Linked DNA regions of Thiohalobacter thiocyanaticus. The protein of the gene in region 1 interacts with the protein of each later gene in a pairwise test. Links are inferred from orthologs where the notes say so. Each region holds a gene or a part of one and is shown on either strand. Other genes may lie near its edges.

The links.
Region 2: the proteins of grxD (region 1) and CFK21_RS05070 interact in binary tests that used the Escherichia coli proteins (3 or more experiments, as listed by UniProt). The link is inferred for Thiohalobacter thiocyanaticus from one-to-one orthologs.
Region 3: the proteins of grxD (region 1) and CFK21_RS10810 interact in binary tests that used the Escherichia coli proteins (3 or more experiments, as listed by UniProt). The link is inferred for Thiohalobacter thiocyanaticus from one-to-one orthologs.

What each region holds. Positions count from the first base shown.
Region 1 is NZ_AP018052.1:2,688,293-2,694,954, forward strand. Bases 3,853-6,662 are described here. They hold grxD (Grx4 family monothiol glutaredoxin), read right to left. Parts: upstream 5,527-6,662; coding sequence 5,179-5,526; downstream 3,853-5,178. Other genes in these bases: CFK21_RS12420 (S1C family serine protease), read left to right, coding at 3,945-5,111; CFK21_RS12430 (N-acetylglutaminylglutamine amidotransferase), read right to left, coding at 5,876-6,662. Outside these bases: stringent starvation protein SspA, read right to left, coding at 1-70; CFK21_RS12400 (cytochrome c1), read right to left, coding at 197-940; CFK21_RS12405 (cytochrome b), read right to left, coding at 940-2,193; petA (ubiquinol-cytochrome c reductase iron-sulfur subunit), read right to left, coding at 2,190-2,780; CFK21_RS12415 (Nif3-like dinuclear metal center hexameric protein), read right to left, coding at 2,988-3,746. UniProt on the Escherichia coli protein: Monothiol glutaredoxin involved in the biogenesis of iron-sulfur clusters.
Region 2 is NZ_AP018052.1:1,079,904-1,090,070, reverse strand. The notes cover bases 6,205-9,059. They hold CFK21_RS05070 (BolA family protein), read right to left. Parts: upstream 7,828-9,059; coding sequence 7,582-7,827; downstream 6,205-7,581. Other genes in these bases: mlaE (lipid asymmetry maintenance ABC transporter permease subunit MlaE), read right to left, coding at 8,696-9,059; mlaD (outer membrane lipid asymmetry maintenance protein MlaD), read right to left, coding at 8,218-8,694; CFK21_RS05065 (STAS domain-containing protein), read right to left, coding at 7,916-8,221; murA (UDP-N-acetylglucosamine 1-carboxyvinyltransferase), read right to left, coding at 6,316-7,575; hisG (ATP phosphoribosyltransferase), read right to left, coding at 6,205-6,227. Outside these bases: purM (phosphoribosylformylglycinamidine cyclo-ligase), read left to right, coding at 6-1,055; purN (phosphoribosylglycinamide formyltransferase), read left to right, coding at 1,071-1,727; CFK21_RS05095 (DUF3108 domain-containing protein), read left to right, coding at 2,099-2,896; hisC (histidinol-phosphate transaminase), read right to left, coding at 2,985-4,076; hisD (histidinol dehydrogenase), read right to left, coding at 4,088-5,389; more of hisG, read right to left, coding at 5,586-6,204; more of mlaE, read right to left, coding at 9,060-9,478; CFK21_RS05050 (ABC transporter ATP-binding protein), read right to left, coding at 9,492-10,167. UniProt on the Escherichia coli protein: Involved in cell resistance against acid stress.
Region 3 is NZ_AP018052.1:2,320,748-2,330,953, forward strand. The notes cover bases 3,723-6,616. They hold CFK21_RS10810 (BolA family protein), read left to right. Parts: upstream 3,723-4,980; coding sequence 4,981-5,253; downstream 5,254-6,616. Other genes in these bases: CFK21_RS10795 (PHP domain-containing protein), read right to left, coding at 3,723-3,865; CFK21_RS10800 (septation protein A), read left to right, coding at 4,128-4,682; CFK21_RS10805 (YciI family protein), read left to right, coding at 4,682-4,984; CFK21_RS10815 (peptidylprolyl isomerase), read left to right, coding at 5,264-6,055; CFK21_RS10820 (MinD/ParA family protein), read right to left, coding at 6,148-6,616. In the rest of the region: CFK21_RS10775 (segregation and condensation protein A), read right to left, coding at 1-82; CFK21_RS10780 (tryptophan--tRNA ligase), read right to left, coding at 310-1,485; CFK21_RS10785 (site-2 protease family protein), read right to left, coding at 1,683-2,384; CFK21_RS10790 (L-threonylcarbamoyladenylate synthase), read right to left, coding at 2,381-3,001; more of CFK21_RS10795, read right to left, coding at 3,020-3,722; more of CFK21_RS10820, read right to left, coding at 6,617-7,869; CFK21_RS10825 (thioredoxin family protein), read right to left, coding at 7,979-8,347; CFK21_RS10830 (energy-coupling factor ABC transporter permease), read right to left, coding at 8,365-9,063; CFK21_RS10835 (TatD family hydrolase), read right to left, coding at 9,212-9,982; CFK21_RS10840 (YcgL domain-containing protein), read right to left, coding at 10,064-10,206. UniProt on the Escherichia coli protein: Transcriptional regulator that plays an important role in general stress response. Has many effects on cell morphology, cell growth and cell division. Acts by regulating the transcription of many genes, including dacA (PBP-5), dacC (PBP-6), ampC and mreB.

The DNA.
Region 1 (6,662 bases):
GGTGGCTGTAGGGACAGTTGGCACTGGAAAAGAGCGTCATGACGGAACGGCGATTGGCGACTACAGCCATCTGGATTTACTCCTGGGCGACTCCGGGTTGGGCGTACGTGCGCAGAGTATACCTGAAAAGCACCGAGCCGGGGCGTACTCGAACGCCACCGGCCCGGGGCTTACCTGTACTGTCTGGAACGTGTTGTCAGTGCACGTCCTTCCAGTATTCCTTCTTCAGCATGTAGGCCAGGATGGTGAAGATCACCAGGAAGCCGATCACCCACAGACCGATGCGCTTGCGCTCGAGCCGGATCGGCTCGGCGATATAGGTCATGAAGGCGGTCAGGTCACGTGCGGCCTGATCGTATTCGGCCGGGCTCATGCTGCCCTGTTCGACCAGTTCCAGATCGACGATCGCCTTGTGCTCCTTGCCCTCTTCGTCGACCGTGGTCTCGTAGACCGGCTGCTGGAAGCCCTGCAGCTGCCACAGCACGTGCGGCATGCCCACCTTGTCGAAGATCAGGTTGTTCACGCCGAAGGGACGTGAATCGTCCAGGTAGAAGGAGCGCAGGTAGGTGTAGATCCAGTCCGGACCGCGGGAGCGGGCGGTCAGCGACAGGTCAGGCGGATTCACCCCGAACCAGGACTCGGCCTGCTCGCCCGGCATGGCGATGGTCATGGTCTCGCCGACTTCCTTGCTGGCGAACATCAGGTTGTTGATCACCTGATCGTCGGTCATGCCCAGGTCCCGCGCCATGCGGTTGTAGCGCTGGAACTGCGCCGAGTGGCAGCTCAGGCAGTAGTTGGTGAACAGTTTGGCCCCGCGGCGCAGCGAATCCTTGTTCTGCAGGTCGATGTCGGCGGAGTCGAGATGGATATTGCCTCCCCCTGCGGCCTGCGCCAGAACGGGGGTCAGCATGAACAGCAATGCAAAGAGAATCTTTTTCATTAGTGTGTCACCCTTTCCGGTACCGGCTTGGTGGAATCCATCCTGGTGTAGATGGGCATCAGCAGGAAGAACGCGAAATAGATCGCCGTGAAGATACGGGCGAGCAGCGTCAGGGTTTCCGTTGCCGGCTGCGTGCCCAGCCATCCAAGCACGATAAAGGAGATCACGAACAGCGTCAGCGCGCCCTTGTACAGCGGGCCGCGGTAGCGGATCGACTTCACCGGGCTGCGGTCGAGCCAGGGCAGCAGGAAGAAGATCAGCACCGCAACACCCATGGCCGCCACGCCGGGGAAGGCCGAGCCGGCGATCGAGGGCACGGCGCGCAGGATGGCGTAGTAGGGCGTGAAGTACCAGACCGGCGCGATGTGCTCGGGCGTCTTGAGCGGGTCGGCCGGCTCGAAGTTCGGCGGCTCGATGAAGTAGCCGCCCATCTCCGGCACGAAGAACACCACGATGGCGAAGAAGATCAGGAACACCCCCACCCCGAAGATATCCTTCACGGAGTAGTAGGGATGGAACGGGATGCCGTCGACCGGAATGCCGTTGGCGTCCTTGTTCTTCTTGATCTCGATGCCGTCGGGGTTGTTGGAGCCGACCTCGTGCAGCGCCATGATGTGCGCCACCACCAGGGCGATCAGCACCAGCGGCACGGCGATCACGTGGAAGGCGAAGAAGCGGTTCAGGGTGGCATCGGCGATCACGTAGTCGCCGCGGATCCACAGCGCCAGGTCGTCGCCGACGATGGGGATGGCCGCGAACAGCGAGATGATGACCTGAGCGCCCCAGTAGGACATCTGGCCCCAGGGCAGCAGGTAGCCGAAGAAGGCCTCGGCCATCAGCGCCAGGAAGATCAGCACGCCGAAGATCCAGATCAGCTCGCGCGGCTGCTTGTAGGAGCCGTAGAGCATGCCCCGGAACATGTGCAGGTACACGACGATGAAGAAGGCCGAGGCCCCGGTGGAGTGGATGTAGCGGATCAGCCAGCCCCATTCCACGTCGCGCATGATGTACTCGACCGAGGCGAAGGCGCGCTCGGCATCGGGCTTGAAATGCATGGTCAGGAAGATGCCGGAGACGATCTGGATGACCAGCACCAGCAGCGCCAGCGAGCCGAAGAAGTACCAGAAATTGAAGTTCTTCGGCGCATAGTATTTCGCCATGTGGTCGTTCCACAGCGAACTCAGCGGGAAGCGGCCGTCGATCCAGCCCATCAGGCCGCCCTGAATCTTGTCGTTGTTTGAACCGGCCATCATGCAGCTCCTTGATCTTCGCCAACGAGGACAACGGTATCGCCGATGTAGCGATGCGGCGGCACCGGCATGTTCAGCGGTGCCGGCATGCCCTTGTAGACACGCCCGGCCAGGTCGTACTTGGAGCCGTGACAGGGGCAGAAGAAACCGCCCAGCCAGTCGTTGCCCAGATCGGCCGGGGCCACATCGGGGCGGTATTTGGGCGAACAGCCCAGATGGGTGCAGATGGCGACCATGACCAGGACGTTCTCCTTGATGGAGCGGGCCTGGTTCTGGGCGTATTCGGGCTGCTCGGAGGCCTGGGAGTCGGGATCGCTGACCCGGTCGGTCAGTTCATCCAGGCTCTGCAGCATCTCGTCGGTGCGGTTGACGATCCACACCGGCTTGCCGCGCCATTCCACGTTGAGCATCTGGCCGGGCTCGATCTTGCTGATGTCCACCTCCACCGGCGCCCCGGCCGCCTGCGCCCGCGCGCTCGGCCACATGGACTTGACGAAGGGAACGGCCACATACACGGCACCCACGGCACCGACCACGCTCGTGGCGGCGGTGAGGAAGCGGCGCCGGCTGGTATCTACGCCATCACTCATCTAAGGCTCTCCAGGTAATTTTGATCAGACATATATTTAAAAGGCTTCGTTATGGCCCATGCAGGCGGGTCATTCTAGGCGGGCTGGCCGCGGAATGACTTGATGTTGATCAGGCTCGCGCGCCGGGAGAGCCCTCGTGCCGGACAGGCCCCCGGAAAAGCGCAGATTTTCCACGAACTGGCGAATAAGGTCAAACCCGGCGCGGTTTCAGACCGGGTTGTCGATATCGATAAACCGATGTTCCAGACTGAATTTTTCTGCCAGATGCCCCCCCAGGGCACGGGGGCCGCCGCGCTCGGTGGCGTGATGCCCGGCGCCGAAGTAGTGGATGCCCAGTTCCCGGGCCAGGTGGGTGGTCTGCTCCGAGGCCTCGCCGCTGATGAAGGCGTCCACGCCCAGGGCGGCGGCGGCCTCGATATAGGACTGGGCCGCGCCGGTGCACCAGGCGAGCCGTTCGATGCGCTCCGGCCGGCCGGGCAGGTGCAGCGGCGCCCGTCCCAGCCGGGTCTCGAGCCATCCGGCCAGTTCGGCCGGGGTGAGCGGCTGCGCCGGCCGGCCGTGGCAGGCGATGTCCGGCCCCCGGCCGCCGCCGAACCAGCCTTCGATGTACAACTCCAGTTCCACGGCCAGTTGGGCGTTGTTGCCCAGTTCCGGGTGGGCATCCAGCGGCAGGTGATAGGCCAGCAGACTGACGCCATGCGCGAGCAGCGTGGCAATGCGCCGGCGCTTCATCCCCACGATGGGCGCCGGCTCGCCCTTCCAGAAGTAGCCGTGATGGACCAGCAGGACATCGGCCCCGGCCTCGATGGCGGCATCGACCAGGGCCTGGCTGGCGGTCACGCCCGAGACGATGCGGCGCACCTCGCCCCGACCCTCGACCTGCAGGCCGTTGGGGCAGTAGTCCTGAAACTCGCCGACCTGCAACAGGGCGTCGCTGTACGCAACGAGTTCGTCGATTGTTACCATGTGCGTCCCCGGCCGGTGGAGAAATCAGGCATAATCATTCTTGGACAATCTCCGAGTTACTGCCTTCCCCGTCATCCCAGTGCAGGCCGGAATCCAGAGGTTTCGCAGACATGGATTCCCGCTTTCGCGGGAATGACGTGAAGGGTCATACTCAATGAGTATGGAAATCATACGCAAATCGAACAACAGGATCGACTCATGGCCAAACGCAACCTGCTGACCTTCCTGGCCCAGTCCATCGTGGTGGGACTGATGGCCGCCGCCCTGCTCTACGTCTTCAAGCCGGAACTGTTCAGCAGCGAGGCGCCGGCGGTGGTGGAGGTCCGGGAGAGCCAGCGCAACGCCCCCCCGGCCATCGCCCCGGCCGGCGGACCTGTCTCCTATGCCGACGCGGTGGCCGCGGCCGCGCCGGCCGTGGTCAATATCTACAGCGCCAAGATGGTGCGCGAACCGCTGCATCCGCTGTTCAGCGACCCCCTGTTCCGGCAGTTCTTCGGTGACGGCTTCGGCCCGCAGCGCGAGCGTCTGCAGACCAGCCTGGGCTCGGGCGTGATCATCAGCCCGCAGGGCTACATCCTGACCAACAACCATGTGGTGGGCAACGCCGACGAGATCCAGGTCATGCTGGCCGACGGCCGCAGCTATGCGGCACAGGTGGTCGGCAGCGATCCGGAGACCGACCTGTCGGTGCTGCGCATCGAGGCCGACGACCTGCCGGTGATCGTGCTGGGCGAGGCCGATGCCCTGCGCGTGGGCGACGTGGTGCTGGCCATCGGCAACCCCTTCGGGGTGGGTCAGACGGTGACCCAGGGGATTGTGAGCGCCACCGGGCGCACCCAGCTCGGCATCAGCACCTACGAGAACTTCATCCAGACCGATGCCGCCATCAATCCCGGCAACTCGGGCGGGGCGCTGATCAATGCCCACGGTGAACTGATCGGGATCAATACCGCCATCTTCAGCCGCTCCGGCGGCTCCCAGGGCATCGGCTTCGCCATTCCCGAAAGCCTGGCGCGGGACGTGATGAAGCAGATCATCGAACAGGGTGAGGTGGTGCGCGGCTGGCTGGGCATCGAGGCCCAGGACCTGAGCCCGCAGCTGGCCGAGTCCTTCGAACTGGACAGCACCGACGGGGTGCTGATCGCGGGTGTGCTGCGCGGGGGGCCGGCCGATCAGGCCGGCCTGGAACCGGGTGACGTGCTCGTCGGCCTCAACGGCAAGCCGGTGAGCAGTTCCCGCCAGGCCATGAATGCCATCGCCGCCAGCCGCCCGGGCAGCCGACTGCAGATCGAGGCGGTGCGGCGCGGCCGGCCGCTGGCGCTGGAGGCCGTGATCGGCCGCCGGCCGCAGGCCCGACAGCAGTAAGGCATAAAAAAACCACGCCCGCGGCGGAGCCGGGGGCGTGGTCGCAGTGGTCAGCCCGCGAACGGACTTACTGGGCGGCGGAGTCGCCCTGCCCGGCCTTGCCGGCCACGGCCTCCTTGACCATCTTCTCCAGTTCGCCGTTCTGGTACATCTCCAGGGTGATGTCGCAGCCGCCGATCAGTTCGCCGTTGATGTAGATCTGCGGGAAGGTCGGCCAGTTGGCGAAGCGCGGCAGATTCTCGAACACCTCGGGATCGGACAGCACATTCACGTAGGCGAACTCCTCGCCGCAGGCCTGCAGGGCCTGGGCCGCGCGGCTGGAGAAGCCGCACATGGGCATCTCGGGGGTGCCCTTCATGAAGATCACCACCGGGTGGGTGTCCACTGCCTGCTTGATCTTGTCCATCACGTCCATCGTCATTACCTCGGGTCGTCAGCTTGAATTCGGGATTAACCCACTGTTTCCGGAGTCTACTCGTCCCAGATGGGGGAAAAAAGGCCCGGTTTCAAGGGGAATATTCCTTTCGGGCTAGTTAGGGACGCAGAATCTCACGCCGGGATAGGCTCCGCGGCCGCATGGCATTGATTCTCTCCGCGTCATTCCCGCGAAGGCGGGAATCCACACGACCGCGGAACTGGATCCCCGCCTACGCGGGGATGACGGATAACTTAGAACGCAGGTCGGGTTTGCGTAGCGTAACCCGACAGGACCGCAGTGCGTCGGGTTACGCCCTGCGGGCTAACCCGACCTACCGCCCTGGCCCTTACCCCACATTGCGCTGCAGCCAGTACTCCAGCAGCGCCAGGTGCCACAGCTTGCTGCCGAGGATGCGGGTGTGGTGCGACTCGGGCGCATCCAGCAGTTTGTCCACATACTCGCGCCGGTACAGGCCGCGCTCGCGGCAGGCCTGCGAGTCGAGAATATCGCGCATGAAGTCCAGAAAGGGCCCGCGCACGTACTTGAGCGCCGGCACCGGGAAATAGCCCTTGGGCCGGTCGATGACCGCATCCGGCAGCCGGCCGCGGGCGATGGACTTGAGCACCTGCTTGCCGCCGGAGCCGAGCTTGTACTCGGGCGGCATGCGCGCGGCCAGTTCGACCAGCCTGTGGTCGAGGAAGGGCACCCGCGCCTCCAGGCCCCAGGCCATGGTCATGTTGTCCACCCGCTTGACCGGGTCGTCGACGATCAGGGTGGTCACGTCCAGGCGCAGCACCTGGTCGATGAACTCATCCGCGCCCGGCTGGTGCAGGCGGCGGCCGATCTTGGCGCCGGTGTAGTCCAGTCCCTGATACGCCGGCTCGACCATCTCCAGATACTCGTCGTGATCGCGGTCGAAGTAGTGCGCCCGGAAGCGCTCCAGCGGCTCGCCCGTCTCCTCCAGCATGCGCGGATACCAGAAATAGCCGGCGAACACCTCGTCCGCGCCCTGGCCGCTCTGCACCACCTTCACGCTTTTCGATACCTGCTCGGCCAGCAGGTAGAAGGCCACGGCATCCTGGCCGAACATGGGCTCGGTCATGTTGTCCACGGCCTCGGGCAGGCGGTCGAGC
Region 2 (10,167 bases), 1.6 Mb from region 1 along the record:
CCGCAGTGAGTTCCCGTTCCCCCGAAGGCCCGCTCAGCTACAAGGACGCGGGCGTGGACATCGACGCCGGCAACGCCCTGGTCGAACGCATCAAGCCCGCCGTCAGGGCCACCCACCGCGAGGGCGTGCTCGGCGGGCTCGGCGGTTTCGGCGGCCTGTTCGAACTGCCCTGGGACAGGTACCGCAACCCGGTGCTGGTCTCCGGCACCGACGGCGTAGGCACCAAGCTCAAGCTGGCCATCCAGACCAACCGGCATGACGGCATCGGCATCGACCTGGTGGCCATGTGCGTCAATGACATCGTGGTCACCGGGGCCGAGCCGCTGTTCTTTCTCGACTATTACGCCACCGGCCATCTGGATGTCGATACCGGCGCAACCGTGGTGGCGGGCATCGCCGAGGGCTGCCGCCAGGCCGGGGCGGCCCTGATCGGCGGCGAAACCGCCGAGATGCCCGGCATGTACACTGAGGGCGACTATGATCTGGCCGGCTTTGCGGTCGGTATCGTGGAGAAGGATCGCATCATCACCGGCGAGACCGTCCAGCCGGGCGACGCGCTGCTGGCACTGGGGGCCAGCGGCCCGCACTCCAACGGCTATTCGCTCATCCGCCGCATCCTCGAACGCACCGGCGCCGACCTGACGCAGCCGCTGGGTGCCGGCACCCTGGGCGAGGCCCTGCTTGCTCCGACCCGCATCTATGTCAAATCCCTTCTGGCCCTGCTGGAACAGGTGCAGGTGAAGGCCCTGGCGCACATCACCGGCGGCGGCCTGCCGGAGAATCTGCCGCGGGTGCTGCCGGCCGGCTGCCGGGCCGTGCTGGATGCCGGCAGCTGGGACTGGCCAGAGGTATTCCACTGGCTGCAGGACGGCGGCAACGTGGCCGAGGCCGAGATGTACCGCACCTTCAATTGCGGTGTAGGCATGGTGCTCGTCGTCCCCGCTGACCAGGTCGACACCGCATTGACGCTGCTGGCCGGGACGGGCGAACAGGCCTGGCGCCTGGGCGGGATCGTCGCCGGCGAGGGCGCGGCCGCGGTCGAATTCAGCCGCTGAGCCGGTCGTATCCCCATGCCTGTCCGGACCGACAAGCTGCCTGTGGTCATTCTGATTTCCGGCCGTGGCAGCAACCTGCAGGCCATCCTCGACCAGGCCGCCGGCGGCACCCTGCCGATCGAAATCCGCGCTGTGATCAGCAATGTCCCCGGCGCCTATGGTCTGGAGCGCGCCCGCCAGGCCGGGATCGAAACGCAGGTGCTGTCCCACAAGGGCTTCGCCGACCGCGAAGCCTATGACCGCGCCCTGATCGAGTTGATCGACGGCTATGCCCCCGGACTGGTGGTGCTGGCCGGCTTCATGCGCATCCTGACCCCGGCCTTCGTCCGCCATTACGCCCGGCGGCTGCTCAACATCCACCCCTCCCTGCTGCCGCGCCACCGCGGGCTGAACACCCATGCCCGGGCGCTGGAGGAAGGCGATGCGGAACACGGCGCCAGCGTGCACCTGGTCACCGAGGAACTCGACGGCGGACCGGTGCTGATCCAGGCGCGGGTGCCGGTGCATCCCGGCGACGATCCCGACACCCTCGCTGCCCGGGTACTGGAACAGGAGCATCGCCTCTACCCCGAGGCCATCCGCTGGTTCGCCGCAGGCAGGATCGACTTCGACGACGAACAGGTGCACCTGGACGGCCGGCCGCTGACCGAACCGGTGCAGCTGCAGCCATAGGCATATCGGCCAGAACCAAAGAGCGCCACGGAATACACGGAAAGCACGGACTAAAAAAATGCCGGGAACGCAGGTCGGGTTACGCTGCGTCAACCCGACCTGCAAATCTGAATCGGGTTTCAGCCATCCCGTCATTCCCACGGAGGCGGGAATCCGGAACGGGGCGGGCAGAAAGGCGCTGGATCCCCGCCTTCGCGGGGATGACGTCCCAACAGGTGGTCCGGCATCAATGTCGGATTACACCCTGCGGGCTGATCCGACCTGCGGTTTATCCACATCGAATCATCATTTTTCCGTGCTTTCCGTGGCGCTCTTGAGCCCGCCCCGAGCGCAACCTGACAAAACCCGACGGGCCGCATACACTCAGGCGAATGAAGCCGCGTCCACGTCACAGCCTTTCCCGTGCCTGCCTGCCGCTGTGGTTGTGGCTTGCGCTGCTGCTCCCGCCGACCGCGACCGCGGATGAACTGCCCTACCCCGCCTTCACCGCCCTGTATCGGCTCTATGTCAACGGCATCGCCATCGGCCACCAGGAAATCACGCTGGTGGCAGACCCCGACAGCGGCTATCGCTACAGCGCCAAGACCGATTCCATCGGGATCGCGGCCTTTCTGCGCGACGATTCGCTGCGCGAACTGAGTCGCTTCAGCTATGATCGGGGAGGCATCCGGCCGCGGGAATACGAATACCATCATCATCGCCGCGACCACGAACGGCATGTCCGCATCAGCTTCGACTGGGAAGCGAATCAGGTGGTCAATGAGGTGCAGGGGGAAGGCTGGCGGATGGAGGTGCCCGACGGCGCCCTGGACAAGTTGGTGGTACAGCTTGCGCTGCTGCTGGATCTGCAGCGGGGCAAGCGGGAACTGGAGTATGCCATCGCCGACGGCGGCCATCTGAAGACCTTCCGCTACCAGCTGCGCAGGCAGGAAGGGCTGCACACGCCGGCGGGCAGATTCCATACGCTGAAACTGGAACGATTGCGCGCAGACCAGGACCGTACCACCTACCTGTGGGTCGCGCCCGAACTGGATTACCTGCCGGTGCAGATCAAACAGATCGACCAGGAGGATGGGACGGAATATCTGAGTCGGCTGCTGACGCGGGATCTGTTGCCGGATGAACAGGAATCAGGGGTCAGGGGGCAGGATAAGGCTAAAGAGCCCTAGTCAGGTCTGTGTACACTGGATCCCCGCCTTCGCGGGGATGACGGAGCCGAAGCAAGTACCATACATTCCGGATTCCTGATCCCTGACCCTACAGATCCAGAATCTCCTGCATCGCCGCGATGAAGGCGGCGTTCTCCTCCGGCGTGCCCACCGTCACCCGCAGGCAGTCGCTGAGCATGCCGCCGGCGTGACTGAGGTTCTTGATCAGGATGTTGCGCTCGCGCAGACCGGCGAAGATGGCGTCGGCCTCGCCGGCGGCGGTGCGGAACAGGATGAAGTTGGCCTCCGAGGGATAGATCGTCAGGCTGGGCATGGCGGCCAGGGCGTCATGCAGCTGTGCGCGGTCGGCGCGGATCTGCCCGGTCTGCTCGTCCAGTACCTGGCGGTGATCGAGGGCGAATTCGGCACTGGCCTGGGTCAGGACATTGATGTTGTAGGGCAGTCGGGTCTTGTCGATCTCGCCCAGCCATTCGGCGCGTCCGGCCAGCAGCCCCAGACGCAGACCGGCCAGCCCCATCTTGGAGACGGTACGCATCACCAGCAGGTTGTCATAATCGGCCAGCGCGGCCATGAAGCTGTCGCTGGCGAAGGCGGCGTAGGCCTCGTCCAGCACCACCAGCCCCGGGGCGGCCTGGATGATACGGTGGATATCCCCGGCGGCGAACAGGTTGCCGGTGGGATTGTTGGGATAGGCCAGGAACACCAGCGCCGGCTGCTGCGCCTCGATTGCGCTCAACATGGCCGGGGTATCGAGTGAGAAATCCGCCTGCAGCGGCACGCCGGCGAAACGCAGGCCCGCCACCTCGGCGATCATGCGGTACATCACGAAGGTCGGCTCCGGCGCCATGACGACCCGGTCGGGGCCGGCAACGGCCAGCGCCAGCATCTGGATCAGTTCATCGGAGCCGTTGCCCAGCAGCAGGTCCATGCCCGCAGGCACCTCCATCTCGGCCAGCAGGCGCTGTCTGAGGCTGGCGGCGGCCGGATCGGGGTAGCGGTTGAGACTGACGTGGCGCAGCCGTTCCAGCCAGGCACCGATCATCTCCGGCGGCCAGGGATAGGGGTTTTCCATCGCGTCCAGTTTGATGCAGTTGCCCGGATCCGGCACGTGATAGGCGGACAGCGCCCGGATCCCGGGGCGGATGAGCCGCTCAACCTGTTGTGAAAGCTCCTCGCTCATACGCCGGTCCGCTACTTCTTCACCCGGTACGCGGCCGAGCGGGCATGGGCGCTCAGTCCCTCGCCGGCGGCCAGTTCGGCCGCGGTCTGCCCCAGCGCCGAGGCCCCCTCGGCCGAACAGTAGATGATGCTGGAGCGCTTCTGGAAGTCGTACACCCCCAGCGGCGAGGAAAAGCGCGCCGTGCGCGAGGTCGGCAGCACATGGTTGGGCCCGGCGCAGTAGTCGCCCAGGGCCTCGGCTGTGTAACGGCCCATGAAGATGGCCCCGGCATGGTGGATGTTCTCCGCCAGCGCCTGCGGATCCGCCACCGACAACTCCAGATGCTCGGGGGCGATGTAATCGGCCACTCGTGCGGCTTCGTCCAGGTCCCGGACCTGGATCAATGCCCCGCGGCTGCCCAGCGAGGTGCGGATGATGTCGGCGCGGCCCATCTCCGGCAGCAGTTTCGCGATACTCTCGCGCACCCGTTCCAGAAAGTCCGCGTCCGGGCTGATGAGGATGGCCTGCGCGTCCTCGTCATGCTCGGCCTGGGAGAACAGATCCATGGCGATCCAGTCGGGATCGGTCTGGCCGTCGCAGATGACCAGGATCTCGGAGGGGCCGGCGATCATGTCGATGCCGACCGCGCCGAACACCATGCCCTTGGCGGTGGCGACATAGATATTGCCCGGGCCGACGATCTTGTCCACCTGCGGCACCGTCTCGGTCCCGAAGGCCAGCGCAGCCACGGCCTGGGCGCCGCCCAGGGTGAACACCCGGTCCACCCCGGCGATGGCGGCGGCGGCCAGCACCAGGTCGTTGCGCTCGCCGGCCGGTGTCGGCACCACCATGATCAGTTCGCGCACGCCGGCGACCTTGGCCGGAATCGCATTCATCAGCACCGAGGAGGGATAGGCCGCCTTGCCGCCGGGCACATACAACCCGACCCGGTCCATGGGCGTGACCTTCTGGCCCAGCACGGTGCCGTCGGCCTCGGTATAGGACCAGGATTCCAGCTTCTGATGTTCGGCATAGGCGCGGATGCGCCCGGCCGCCGTCTCCAGCGCGGCGCGGCGCTCGGCGGGGATGCGCTCGAGCGCGGCCTGCAGCGCGTCGGAGGGCAGTTCCAGTTCGGCCATGCCCGCGGCCTGCATGCGGTCGAAGCGGTTGGTGTACTCGACCAGGGCGGCATCACCGCGCTGACGCACATCCCGCAGGATCCCGCGCACGGTGGTGTTGACCGCGTCGTCGGACACGCCTTCCCAGGCCAGCAGGGCATCGAGCTGCGGCCAGAAGTCGGCGTCCTGCGTGGAAAGCTGCTTGATCTCGACCATAGCGGTTGACTCGAAAGTTAGGGAACCTCTGATTAATTACAAAATACCCGTCATTGCGAGCAAAGCGTGGCAATCTCGTAATGCAGAATCAACCGGTTGGAGATTGCCACGTCGCTGCGCGCCATAGAACCCCTTCGGGCTTCATCATGGCTACCCTACCCTTCGGGTCAGGGCATCGCAATGACGGGAATGACCCTCAGCTGTTGCGTTGTTCCACGGCCTCGCGCATCAGTCCGATGAAGTCGTTGACGGCGGCGTGCTTCATCTTCATCGCCGCCTTGTTCACCACCAGGCGGGAACTGATGTCGGCGATATGCTCCAGCGGGACCAGTCCGTTGGCCTTGAGGGTATTGCCGGTATCGACCAGGTCCACGATCAGGTCCGACAGCCCGACCAGCGGCGCCAGTTCCATGGAGCCGTAGAGCTTGATCACCTCCACCTGCCGGCCCTTGCTGGCATAGTGGTTGCGCGCGCTCTGCACGTACTTGGTGGCGATGCGCAGGCGGCCGGTGGTCTGGTCGCCGCCCGGCCGGCCCGCCACCATGAGCCGGCAGCGGGCGATCCTCAGATCCAGCGGCTCGTACAGCCCCTGGCCGCCGTGTTCGAGCAGGATGTCCTTGCCGGCAATACCCAGGTCCGCGGCGCCGTACTGGACGTAGGTCGGCACGTCGATGGTGCGGATGATGACGATCTTGACCTCGGGCCGGGTGGTATCGAGGATCAGCTTGCGGCTGGTCTCCGGATCGTCGATCAGTTCGATGCCGGCATGCGCCAGCAGCGGCAGCGAATCCTTGAAGATGCGGCCCTTGGAGACGGCGATGGTCAGTGGTTCGGTCATTGCGTCAGACTCTGTTTCACTATATGGATCGGGCTGATTCCGGGTGAGGAGTGAGGAGGAAACCCATTCTTACACACTCCTCACTCCCTCACCCCGGCACCCGCCGGATGCGCCCACCCAGCTGGGTCAGCTTCTCCTCGATGCATTCGTAGCCGCGGTCGATATGATAGATCCGATCCACCAGGGTATCGCCCTCGGCCACCAGACCGGCCAGCACCAGACTGGCCGAGGCGCGCAGATCGGTCGCCATCACCGGCGCCCCGGTCAGCCGCTCCACGCCGCGGGTGATGGCGGTGTTGCCCTCCACGCGCACGTCCGCGCCCATGCGCTGCAGTTCCTGGATGTGCATAAAGCGGTTCTCGAATACCGTCTCGGTCACGGTCCCGGTACCCTCGGCGATGGCATTGAGCGCAGTGAACTGGGCCTGCATATCGGTCGGGAAGGCCGGATAGGGCGCGGTGCGCACATTCACCGCCTGCGGCCGCCGGCCTTCCATGTCCAGTTCGATCCAGTCCTCGCCCAGGGTGAGCCTGGCCCCGGCCTCGCGCAGCACCTGCAGCACCGCGTCCAGCACCTCCGGGCGGGTGTCCTTGAGCTTGACGCGGCCCCGGGTGATGGCGCCGGCAACCAGGTAGGTGCCGGTCTCGATGCGGTCCGGCAGCACCCGGTAGTCACTGCCGTGGAGGCTATCCACGCCCTGAATGTGGAGGGTGTCGGTCCCGGCGCCCTCGATCTGCGCGCCCATGCTGATCAGGCACTCGGCCAGGTCGATGACCTCCGGCTCCCGCGCGGCGTTCTCGATCAGGGTCTCGCCGCGGGCCAGCGCCGCGGCCATCATCAGGTTCTCGGTCCCGGTCACCGTGACCATATCCATTACCAGCCGGTTGCCGTGCAGCCGCTCGGCCCGGGCGCGGATATAGCCGGCCTCGACATCGATCTCCGCCCCCATCGCCCGCAGCCCCTTGATATGCAGGTCCACTGGCCGCGAGCCGATGGCACAGCCGCCGGGCAGCGAGACATCGGCGCGGCCGTAGCGGGCCAGCAACGGACCCAGTACCAGGATGGAGGCGCGCATGGTCTTGACCAGGTCGTAGGGCGCCTCGAACGAATGAATGGTGCCGGGATCGGTCTCGATGACCATGCGCTCGTCCACCACCAGACGCATCCCCAGCCGGCCGAGCAGTTCCATGGTGGTGGTGACATCCTGCAGATGCGGGACGTTGCTCAGCCGCATCGGACCGTCGGCCAGCAGGGTGGCCGCCAGGATCGGCAGCACCGCGTTCTTGGCGCCGGAGATGCGGATCTCGCCGTCCAGGCGGCCGTCACCGGTGATGATCAGTTTATCCACGGAGTTTTACTGCGCTGACTGCTTCTCGGCCCACTGCTCGGGGGTGTAGGTCTTCAGCGCCAGGGCATGGATCGCGCCCTGGAAGCCGTCGCCCAGGGTTTTGTAGACGGCCTGGTGCTGCTTGACCATGTTCAGGTCGGCGAAACCGGGGCTGATCACGGTCGCCTCGAAGTGGTCACCGTCACCGGTGACAATAACCTCGGCATCCGGCAGGCCCTTTTCGATCAATTGTTTGACTTCCTCGGCTTGCATGACGTTGGCTCCGCTTTGCTGGTACAAGGCGGGCCATGATAACGGCTTTTGAAGGTGAAGGTAATGGCACCGGGGATCCCCGGCCGGTTCAGTCCCGCGCCAGCGGCAGGATCTCGTCCAGGCTGCTGACCCGGGCGATGTCCAGCATCTGGGCCGGCATGTTGAGCAGGCGCAGTGCCTTGTCCAGCCGCCTGGCCTCGCGCATCCACTCGATGAGCAGGGCCAGGCCGGCGCTGTCGGCCCGCTCCACCCCGCTCAGATCCACATCCAGTGTGCCGGCCGAGGCGAACAGCGGCGCGGCCTGTTGCTGCAGCGCCGGCACGGAGTAAAAGCTCAGATCGCCCTCCACCCGCAGCCGGGCGTCGCCCTCGGGACGGATGCGCGCCTGACTCACTTCTCAGCGCCTCCGCTGGCCTGGCTGTAGAGGAACTGGCCGATGATCTGCTCCAGCACCAGCGCCGACTGGGTCAGGCGGATCTCGTCACCGTCCTCCAGCACCTCCATCGCCCCGCCGGGCTCGAGCGCCACGTACTGCTCGCCCAGCAGGCCGGCGGTGAAGATCTGGGCCGAGGTATCGTCGGGGAACTCGGCGTAGTTCTCATCGATGGCCAGCTGGACCACCGCCTCGAAGCTGGTGGTGTCGTACTCGATGCCGGTGACCCGGCCCACCCGCACCCCGGCCACCGAGACCGGCGCGCGCACCTTCAGTCCGCCGACATTGTCGAACCGGGCCTCCAGGGTATAGGTGCCGTTGCCCTGGCCCAGGGTACTGAGGTTGCTGACCTGCATGGCCAGCATGAACAGGGCCGCCAGGCCCAGGGCCACGAACAGGCCGACCCAGATTTCCAGCACACGTGTACGATCCATATCAGACTTCCCCGAACATCAATGCCGTGAGAACAAAATCCAGCCCCAGCACCGCCAGCGCCGAGTGCACCACCGTGCGGGTGGTGGCCCGGCTCACCCCCTCCGAGGTGGGTACCGTATCATAGCCTTCGAACACCGCGATCCAGGTCACCACGAAGCCGAACACGATGCTCTTGATGACGCCGTTGTAGATATCCTTCTCCAACTCCACGGCCGACTGCATCTGCGACCAGAAGGCGCCTTCATCCACCCCCAGCAGGTTCACCCCGACCAGATAGCCGCCGTAGACGCCCACCGCGCTGAAGATGGCGGCCAGCAGCGGCATGGAGATGAAGCCGGCCAGGAAGCGCGGCGCGATCACGCGCTTGACCGGATCCACCGCCATCATCTCCATGCCGGAGAGCTGCTCGGTGGCCTTCATCAGGCCGATCTCGGCGGTGAGCGCCGAACCGGCGCGGCCGGCGAACAGCAGCGCCGTGACCACCGGCCCCAGTTCGCGCACCAGCGACAGGGCCACCATCACCCCGAGCGATTCCTCGGCGCCGTAATCCACCAGGGTACGGTAGCCCTGCAGTCCCAGCACCATGCCCACGAACAGCCCCGAGACCAGGATGATCAGCAGCGACAGCACGCCGACGGAGTAGATCTGCTGGACCAGCAGCCGCAGCCGCGGCAGCAGGCTGGGCAATCCGGCCAGTACATGCAGCAGGAACAGGTTGCCGCGGCCGAGCCGGCCGAAGAAGTCCAGCCAGACGCGGCCCAGCCGCTGCAGGGCATCGAGCAGTCGCGTGAACACCTCAGCCGGCCTCGTCCAGCAGATCGTCGAGGTAGTCGCGCCCCGGATAATGAAAGGGCACCGGCCCGTCGGGCAGGCCGCGCATGAACTGGTTCACCCAGGGCGAGTCGGAGCGGTTGAGCGCCTCCGGCGGGCCGTGCTCGACCACCTTGCCGTCGGAGACGACATAGATGTAATCGGCGATCGAGGCGGTCTCCTGCACGTCATGGGAGACGATGATCGAGGTCAGACCGAGGGCATCGTTGAGCAGCCGGATCAGCTGCACCAGTGCGCCCATGGAAATGGGATCCTGGCCGGTGAAGGGTTCGTCGTACATGATCATCATCGGATCCAGCGCAATGGCGCGGGCCAGGGCCACGCGCCGGGCCATGCCGCCGGAGAGTTCGTTGGGCATCAGCTCGCGGGCACCGCGCAGGCCCACGGCCTGCAGCTTCATCAGCACCAGGTCGCGGATCAGCCGCTCATCCAGCGCGGTATGCTCACGCAGCGGGAAGGCGACATTGTCGTACACCGACATGTCGGTGAGCAGGGCCCCGCTCTGGAACAGCATGCCCATACGCTTGCGCAGCTCATACAGTGCGGTGTGCCCCAGCTTCGGGACTTCCCGGCCGTCGACCCGGATGCTGCCGGCATGGGGCTTGAGCTGGCCGCCGATCAGCCGCAGCAGGGTGGTCTTG
Region 3 (10,206 bases), 370 kb from region 1 along the record:
CGCCATGGACGATGGCGAAGGGCATTTCCACCTGGCGGGGCGGCTCGGGCGCGGTCTCGGGCGGGATATCAGTGTCGGTCATGCGCGGCGGCTCGGCGGGTGGTTGCAATGGTTCGGGATTCTACCGTAATTCCGGCCCGGGATGTGACGGGCGGCCGTGCCGCCCGTCATTGCGATGCCCCGACCCGAAGGGTGGGGTACCCATAATGAAGCCCGGAGGGTTTCAATGGGGCAGCGCCGTGGCAATCTCCCAACGTTACCTGCAACTTCATGAGATTGAAGTGCTTCGCTCGCAATGACAGAGGCTTTTTATTTATAATTCAAGCCAATTACGGAGCGAACTTCCTGTAGAGTCTCACGTGCCACGGCACGCGCCTCGTCGCAGCCCTCCTCGATGATGTTGCGCACCAGGTTGGGGTTGGCGGCGTACTCCTCGGCCCGCTCGCGCACCGGCTCCAATTCCTCCAGCACCTTGTCGATCACCGGCTGTTTGCACTCCAGGCAGCCGATGCCGGCGCTGCGGCAACCCTGATTCACCCAGTCGCGGGTAGTCTCGTCCGAGTACACCTGGTGCAGCTGCCAGACCGGACACTTCTCCGGATCGCCCGGATCGGTGCGCCGCACCCGGGCCGGGTCGGTGGGCATGGTGCGCAGCTTGCGGGTGATCGACTCCGGGTCCTCGCGTAGGCCGATGGTGTTGTTGTAGGACTTGGACATCTTCTGGCCGTCCAGGCCGGGCATCTTCGCGGCCGGGGTGAGCAGGGCCTGCGGCTCGGGCAGGATGATGCGCCCGCCGCCCTCCAGGTAGCCGAACAGGCGCTCGCGGTCGCCCAGCGACAGGTTCTGCTGCTCCTCCAGCAGGGCGCGCGCCACGGCCAGGGCCTCGGCATCGCCCTGCTCCTGATAGCGCCGGCGATGCTCGTTGTAGAGTTTGGCGTTCTTCTTCCCCATCTTCTTGACGGCGGCCTCGGCCTTGTCCTCGAACCCCGGCTCGCGGCCGTAGAGATGGTTGAAGCGGCGCGCCACCTCGCGGGTGAGTTCGACGTGCGCGACCTGGTCCTCGCCCACCGGCACGCCGGTGGCCTTGTAGACCAGGATGTCGGCGCTCTGCAGCAGCGGGTAGCCGAGGAAACCGTAGGTGGACAGATCCTTCTCCTGCAGCTTTTCCTGCTGGTCCTTGTAGGTCGGCACCCGTTCCAGCCAACCCAGCGGCGTGATCATGGACAACAGCAGGTGCAGTTCGGCGTGTTCGGGAATACGCGACTGGATGAACAGCTTGGCCGCCCCCGGGTTGACGCCGGCGGCCAGCCAGTCGATGACCATGTCCCAGACGCTGGCCGAGATGGTCTGCGGCTCGTCGTAGTGGGTGGTCAGGGCGTGCCAGTCGGCGACGAAGAAGAAGCAGTCGTACTCGTGCTGCAGCTTGATCCAGTTCTTCAGCACCCCGTGATAGTGCCCCAGATGCAGCTGGCCGGTCGGCCGCATGCCGGAGAGCACGCGGCCGTTTTGCACGACGGGTGTATTCAAGACGTCCTCCTACTGAATGAATGGCACTCGCATGAGCCGGATTTCAGCCTGTACGTCATTCCCGCGAAGGCGGGAATCCAGAGCCAGGCAGGGCGGACAATCCCTGAATCCCCGCCTTCGCGGGGATGACGAGGTAGCAGCAAGTGCCATTCCTCCTACTGAATGAGTATTTGTATTATCTGCCAGAAGCCCTGCGGAGCGAAACCCGACACCGGCAGCACCACGAACAGCACCAGGCTGATCAGCGGAAACAGGATCCAGCCCAGCAGCCCGGTCACCAGCAGCGCGATCAGGATCATGAAGCCGTAGGGCTCGATGCGGCTGAACTTCATGGCCATCCGGCCGGGCAGCAGCCCCGCCAGCACCCGGCCGCCGTCCAGGGGCGGCAGCGGCAGCAGGTTGAGCACCATCAGGATGATGTTGATGTAGATGCCGGCAATGGCCATCAGCAGCAGCGGTTCGAAGAACAGGTGGCCCTGCTTGAGCAGTCCCATGCTGAGCCGCGCCAGCAGCGCCCAGAGAAAGGCCATGGTCAGGTTCGACAGCGGCCCGGCGGCGGCCACCACGGCCATGTCGCGCATGGGATTACGCAGGTTGTTGAAGCTGACCGGCACCGGCTTGGCCCAGCCGAAGACGAAGCTGCCGGGCAGCAGCAGCATGATCGCCGGCACCAGCACGGTGCCGATGGGATCGATGTGCTTGACCGGGTTCAGGGTCAGCCGCCCCAGCATGTAGGCGGTGGTGTCGCCGTAGGCGCGGGCCACATAGCCGTGCGAGACCTCATGCACCGTGATGGCGAGCAGCACCGGCACCACCCACACCGCCAGCTGCTGGATCAGACTCAACTGCGAGATCATGCCAGCGCCTCGATCTCGCCCTGGCCCTGACGCAGCACCTCGGGCACCTCAGCGGTCATGTCCACCACCGTGGTCGGTTCCGGGCTGCAGGCCCCGGCGGCGATCACCGCACCCAGTTCGTGCTCCAGCCGCTCGCGGATCTCCTCGGGATCGTTCAGCGGCAGGCTTTCGCCCGGCAGGATGAGGGTGGAGCTCATCAGGGGTTCTCCCAGTTCATCGAGCAGCGCCTGGGTGACCCGATGGTCGGGCACGCGGATGCCGATGGTCTTGCGCTTGGGGTGCTGCAGCCGCCGCGGCACCTCGTGGGTGGCCTTGAAGATGAAGGTGTAGGGTCCGGGCGTATAGGTCTTGAGCAGCCGGAAGGCGGTGTTGTCCACCTTGGCATAGGCGGCGATCTCGGACAGGTCGCGGCAGACCAGGGTGAAATTATGCTTGTCTTCCAGACGGCGGATGCGGCGGATGCGTTCCATTGCCGCCTTGTCACCCACCAGGCAGCCCAGGGCATAGCTCGAATCGGTGGGATAGGCAATCACCTCGCCGGCGCGCAGCAGTTCCACCGCGCGGCGCACCAGGCGCGGCTGGGGATTGTCGGGATGGATGTCGAAGAACTGGCTCATGGGATCGGCTGCCGGGGATCAGGCGGCGTGCTGGGGCCAGGCCTGCCAGACCGGGGTCAGGTCCGCCGGCAACGCCGGCAGCCGGCCCAGTTCTATCCAGGCGTTTTCGGGACCGTGATAGTCGGAACCGCGTGAGGCCAGCAGTCCGCACTGGCGGGCCAGACTGGCCATATTGTGCATATCCTGCTGCGAATGGCTGCCCGAGACGACTTCCAGGCCCTCACCGCCGCAGTCGCGGAACTCAGCGATCAGACGCCGCAGCTTGCTGCCGGTGAGGCGGTAGCGCGCCGGATGGGCGATCACGGCCTGGCCGCCGGCCGCACGAATCCAGCCCACGGCCTCCTCCAGTCCGGCCCACTGGCCGGAGACATGCCCCGGCTTGTTCCTGATCAGAAACTTTTTGAATACGGCACGCAGGTCCTTCGCCCGGCCGATCTCGACCAGATAGCGGGCGAAGTGGGTGCGGCTGATCAGCACCCCCTGCGCATGCCGGCGGGCGCCCTCAGTGGCGCCCTCGATGCCGGCCTTCGCCAACTGGCGGCCGATCTCCTCGGCCCGCCAGACGCGGAATTCCTGCAGCCGTTCCAGTCCCGCGCGCAACTCCGGCGCCGCGGGATCGACGTTCAGCGCCACCACATGGATGGTCTGGCGGTTCCAGGTCACCGAGATCTCCACGCCCGGGATCAGCCGGATACCGGCCGCCCGGGCCGCCGACCGCGCCTCGTCGATGCCGCTCAGGGTGTCGTGGTCGGTCAGGGCCAGTACCTCGACCCCGGCGGCGGCGGCGCGCTCGACCAGCGCGGTCGGTGTGAGCGTGCCGTCGGACTGGCGCGAGTGGGTGTGCAGGTCGTAGTGCGTGAACATCCGGGCATTTTACCTGAATCCTCCGGCGCATGCCGCTTCGAGATGGCCACGAAACCCACCAAGCCCACGAAAATTTTATTCGGCGCCGGGCGCGCAGCACCGCGGCGAAGCAATGAACCGTTGGTGGATTTCGCGGGTTTCGTGGCCATTCGCAATCCACGCCGTCCGGGGTTGCCGGGCAGGCTATCGTCTGTTCACGCAAATCGGTTACCATGACAGCCCCGGCAACCACCCCGCTGGCCGGCACGGCCGCTCGGACAACATGAAATTCATATTCGATTTTCTCCCGATCCTGCTGTTCTTTGTCGCCTACAAGCTCTATGGCATCTATGTGGCGACGGCCGTGGCCATTGCCGTCACCCTGATCATGGTGGCCGGCTTCTGGCTCAGACACCGCCGGGTGGAGAAGATGCACCTGATCACCCTGATCATCATCTCCGTGTTCGGCGGCGCGACCCTGGCGCTGCAGGATCCGACCTTCATCATGTGGAAACCCACCATCGCCTACTGGTTATTTGCCCTGGTGTTTCTCGGCAGTCAGTATATCGGCGGCCGCTCCGTCACCGAGCGCATGATGGGCCACGCCATTACCGCCCCGGCACGCGTCTGGCGCGGACTCAACCTGTCATGGGTGGTCTTCTTCGTGGTGATGGGGGTGCTCAATCTGTATGTGGCCTACAACTTCGCCGAGGACACCTGGGTGAACTTCAAGCTGTTCGGGCTGATGTCCCTGTCGCTGGTGTTCATCCTGGGCCAGGGCATCGTCATCGCCCGCTATGCCGCCTCGCGTGAGGACAAGGCCGAGGAGGAATCCTGATGCTCTACGCCATCATCAGCCAGGATGTGGAGAACAGCCTGGAGCTGCGCAAGGCCAACCGCCCGGCGCATCTTGAACGCCTGGAACAGCTGCAGACCGAGGGCCGCCTGGTGCTGGCCGGTCCCTGTCCGGCGGCCGATACCGAGGAGCCCGGCCCGGCCGGCTTCACCGGCAGCCTGGTGGTGGCTGAGTTCGACTCCCAGGAAGCGGCCGAGGCCTGGGCCCAGGCCGACCCCTACCAGACCGGCGGGGTCTACGCCCAGGTGTCCGTCAAACCGTTCAAGAAGGTGTTTCCCAGATGACAGCAGAACGTGTCGCCATGATCCGTGAGCGCCTGACCGCGGCGCTGCAGCCCGAGGATCTCGAGATCCAGGACGATTCGGCCAGGCATGCCGGGCATGAGGGCGCCAAGGGCGGCGGCGGACATTTCAACGTCCGTATCGTCAGCCCGGCCTTCGCCGGCAGGAACCTGCTGGAACGCCACCGCATGGTCTACGATGCCCTGGGGGATGCCATGCACAGCGAGATCCACGCCCTCAGCATCGAGGCCAAGACCCCGGAAGAACTATAAAAGGACAGCCATGATGAAAAACCGCCTCGCCTCCCTGCTGCTCGCCGCCAGCCTGCCCCTGACCCCGGCGCTGGCCGCCGATGAGGACGTGGTCGCCCGCGTCAACGGCGAACCCGTCAGCCAGGCCATGCTCGACTTCTACCGGGCACAGAAACAACGCCAGCTCGGCGGCCGCGAGCCCGATCCCGACAACCTGCTGAAGGAAGTCATCGACATCGAACTGATGATCCAGGACGCGCACAGGCAGGGGCTGGACCAGCATCCCGAGTTGCAGCAGCAACTCGAGTTCTACCGTCAGAACCTGATGGTGAACATGGCCGCCCGCCAGTACCTGCAGCGTCACCCCGTCACCGAGGACGACATCCAGGCCGCCTACGAGGAACTGGCCGCCAGCCAGACCGGCAATGAGTACCATGCCCGTCACATCCTGGTCGACAGCGAGGCGCAGGCCCGGGAACTGATCAGCAGACTCGACGACGGCGCCGACTTCGCCGAACTGGCCAAGGCCGAATCCACCGGCCCCACCGGCCCCCGCGGCGGCGACCTGGGCTGGTTCTCGCCCGACCGCATGGTGAAGGAATTCTCCGAGGCCGTTCAGCAGATGGACAAGGGCGAGCACTCCAGCGCGCCGGTGAAGACACAGTTCGGCTGGCACGTCATCAAGCTGGAGGACACCCGCAAGGCCCAGGCACCGGCACTGGAAGAGGTACGTGAGCAGATCGTCAACCGGCTGAACAATCAGCGGCTGAGCGAGTACATGGCGGAGCTGCGCAAGGACGCGAAGATCGAGACGACCGAATAGTCTCCACCCGAATGAGGCCGGGCACGGCATGGCCCGGCAGCCACCCCCCATCCCCCCTTTCCTCATCCCGGCGCAGGCCGGGATGCGGGCAATCAGTCACCGGCGCTGTTGGCCTGGTTCCGTTCGCGGCTCTCCATCCCGTTGCCGGGGCGAACCACCCCGCAGAACAGCGGCGCCTTGCCGAAACGTTTCAGCCGGTAGACATCCATTTCCGTATCACTGAGATCGGCTTCGCGCACCAGGCGGTTGCGGTGGCGTTCGGCCAGTTCCGGCCAGGCCCCCGCCGGGACACCGCTGCGGACCAGCTGCGCCCGCGGGTCCGCCGCCGCTTCCGTCTGCGCCAAGCGTCCCTCACCGGTCGGGCTGGCCGTGACATGGATTTCGATCCTGGCCCGCGTCCGGTCGGAATCATCCAGCTTGATGCAGCCGTCACGATCGCTGGTCAGCCACAGATGCTGACTGGTGCCCAGTTCGCGGACATCACAGCCGTCGATCTCGCAGATATCCAGCACATCGTTGACGAACTGTCGCGGCTGCTCGACCGCCGTCAGCGTCAGGGCAATGCAGGTATAACGGCCCGGGATCAGATGCAGATTGTTGTCCGCGTCCAATTCACGGATGGCGGTATCGACAGTCACCGGGCCGCGGGCATGTTCCTGGGCCCGCAGCAGCAGCCGGCCGGTAATGCGGCGCAGCTGCAGGCCGTCGATCGGGGTCGGCCGGCGGTCCTGGCGCAGGCTGCGGGCATGGCGCGCACCGCGCGGAAGCCGGATCACGCCGACGCGGCGTTCAGGTCCGGCCGGCTCCGGTTCGGCCTCGGCGGCCGGCGGGCCGGCGGCGGGCGCCGGTTCAGGAGCGGACGGCGCGCCGACCTGTTCACTCAGGGCGCGGACCTGGCTGGACAGGTCATCCAGCCGGTGCGTGAGCTGTCGGATCAGATCGGCATCGGGATAGACGCTGGCCGTCTCGGCAGCGGCCGCGGGCGCCGCCGCCGGCGGTGCTGCCGGCGCTGCCTCGTCCGCCGGCAGCCGGGCCAGATAGTGCTGCCAGAACTCGTCGATGCCGTCCGTCACCGGCGCCGGGGATGTCAGCAGGCGCTCGGCCAGTTCCCCCAGCCGGCGGGCTGCCGGGGCATCGGGGGCGTGGGCCAGGAACGGGCGCTGCATACGGATGGCCTCGCTGACCCGGCTGTCGTAGGGCACCACACCCTGCAGCGGCAGGGAGCGCTGCAGGTAGACCCGGGCCACCTCGCGAAAACGCTCGAAGGTATGTTCGGCCAGGGCATGGGTACGGGCGTTGTTGACGATGACGCTGAGCCGGCCGGTGAAGCCGTCGCGGTAGAGCAGCTTGATCATGCCGTAGGCGTCGGTCAGCGAGGTGGGTTCGGGGGTGATGACCAGGCAGACCTCGGGCGAGGCCAGGATGATGGACATCACGCCCCGGCCGATGCCGGAGGAGGTATCGAACAGTACCAGATCGTAGTCCTTGAGCACCTCGAACTGGGACTGCAGCGGCTGCAGCCGGGCCGGCGGCAGGTTGGCCATGACGTCCACCCCCGAACTGCCCGGCACCACGTCCACGCCATACTCGGTGGGCAGCAGGATGTCACGCAGCGTGTAGCGTCCCTCGATCACATCGACCAGGGTGCGTTCGGGCTGGAGCTTGAGCAGGATGTCGACGTTGGCCAGGCCCAGGTCGGCGTCGAACAGGCAGACCTTGAGCCCGCGGCGGGCCGCCTCGACGGCGAGGTTGACGGCGACGAAGGTCTTGCCCACGCCGCCCTTGCCGCTGCTGATTGTGATGACCCGGGTCATGGGTAAGTCTTATTGTTGTCGCAGCCCCATAATCCCCGTTCCTCCCGGAACAGGACGCTTGCAGGGCATGGTAACAGTCCGGCCCGGCCCGGCCAACTGACAGGAAATCTTACAGTTTCAGCAGTTCGCTGTGCTGCTCGATGAATTCGCGGATGAAGTGCTGCGGCCGTGCGCTGCTGAAGCGGGCCTTCTCTTCGCCACGCTCGAACAGGATCAGGGTGGGAAAGCCGCGCACCCGGTAGTGGCCGGCCAGCTTCATGTTCTCGCCCTCGTCCACCTCCACCTTGGCCAGCCAGACCGCGCCGCCGAACCCGGCGATCACCCGCTCCAGCACCGGCGCGATGACCAGGCAGGGCGAACACCACTCGGCCCAGAGATCGACCAGGATCGGGCGTTCGTGCGAGGGGCTGAGCACCCGCGCCTCGAAATCGTCGTAATCGACATTGTAGATAGGGGTATCCCGCCGCTTGTCGTGCACTGTGCGCTCCGCTTGCCTTACTTGCCGTCGATGTAGAGCCGGTCATCAAAGGAACAGACCCAGGCCGGGCGCAGCGCGACCAGCATGGTCATGAGCATGCCGCTCATCAGCGCCTCGGAGAAGAAGATCAGCGGGAAGTAGGCCAGGTACTGGTGCCCCAGCCAGCCGAACTCGTGCAGACCCAGCCCCCACAGCAGCAGGGTGCCGCTGAGCGCGGCCAGCACGATGGACAGACCGCCGGCGAGAAAGGCATTGATGTAGACATAGATGAAGAAATTGTGCGGCAGCCGACGCCGGGCCAGGTCCAGCAGCAGCTGGGTGAACATGATCGGCAACAGGCCCATGAGCAGGACATTGAGCGCGAAGGTCTCGAATCCGGCATTGCCGTTCAGGGTGGTGCCCAGGGCCACCAGCGACACCCCGATGAAGGCATAGGCCCAGCCGACCATCAGGGTCAGCACGGTCACCCCCAGCAGGTGGAAGTTCAGCGCCGGGTGGATGCCCGCCTTGATGCTCCACAGCAGCAGCATGGTCACGCAGGCGGCGAAGTATACATGGGTGAAGCCGTTGTCGCGCAGCCGCCGGCGCGGCAGCACATACAGGGCCAGCGCCAGCACCGGGATATAGATCAGGGCGCTCAGCCACAGCAGCCAGTCGGGCAGGAGTTGGGCGGGAAAGTCCATGGTCGCATTCAGATAGTTGATTTCACACTTCACGCATGGATGCGTCGAGACAGCCTCAACAACACAGCGTCATTCCCGCGCAGGCGGGAATCCACAAGCCGCCGCGGCAACTGGATCCCCGCCTGCGCGGGGATGACGGTATGGTTCGGTGTTGTTGCCAATATTTCCAACCGCTGAGTCATTATAGCCCGGGCAGCCCCAGCACCGCACGGGCGTTGGCACTGGTGGCGCGGGCGGCGTCCTCCGGCGTGATGCCGCGCACCCCGGCCAGGGCGGCCAGGCAGTCGGGCAGGTATTCGGGGCTGTTGCGCTCGCCCCGGTGGGCGGCCACGGTCAGGTCCGGCGCATCGGTCTCCAGCACGATGGACTCCAGCGGCAGGGCCGCAGCCAGTTCGCGCAGTTTGCGTGAACGCTCGAAGGTCAGCATGCCGCCGAAACCGAAACAGAAGCCCAGGTCGCGGTACTGCTGTGCCTGCTGCAGGCTGCCGTTGAAGGCATGGGCGATGCCGCCGCGCACCCGGATGCGCTTGAGTGACTGCAGCACCTGGTCGTGGGCCTTGCGCACATGCAGGATCACCGGCAGACCGGCATCCCGGGCGATGACCAGCTGCGCTTCGAACAGTTGCTGCTGGCGGTCGCGGTCCAGTTCGCGCAGCTGGAAATCCAGCCCGATCTCGCCCACGGCCACCGGCGCTGTCTCGGCGAGCAACCGCTCCAGCCGGTCGAGGTCGGCGTCGCGGTGACACGCCAGATAGACCGGATGCAGGCCCAGGGCGTAATGCACGCCGGGGCTGTTCCGCGCCAGTTCGATCAGCGGCAGCCATTCTTCGGCATGGATGCCGGGATTGACGAGGGTGGTCACGCCAGCCGCCTGTGCACGCCTGAGGACGGCTTCCCGATCGGAATCAAACTCCGGCACATCGAGGTGGCAGTGGGTGTCGATGAGTTCCATCAAGCAGATTCCAGGGGTGCGGCGGTTCTGGATCCCGGCCTGCGCCGGGATGACGGAAATAAACAGGCGGCGGGCCAGCCGCTACAAAACCGGATCCCGGGTCTCCGGCGGCAGCTGCAGATAGAAGCCCTGGCGGCGCAGGTGCTCGCGCACCTGCTCGGGATCGGCCCGGGCCAGGGTGCGTTCGGGATGCAGCTCCAGGGTCATGACCTGTTCGAGGTTGC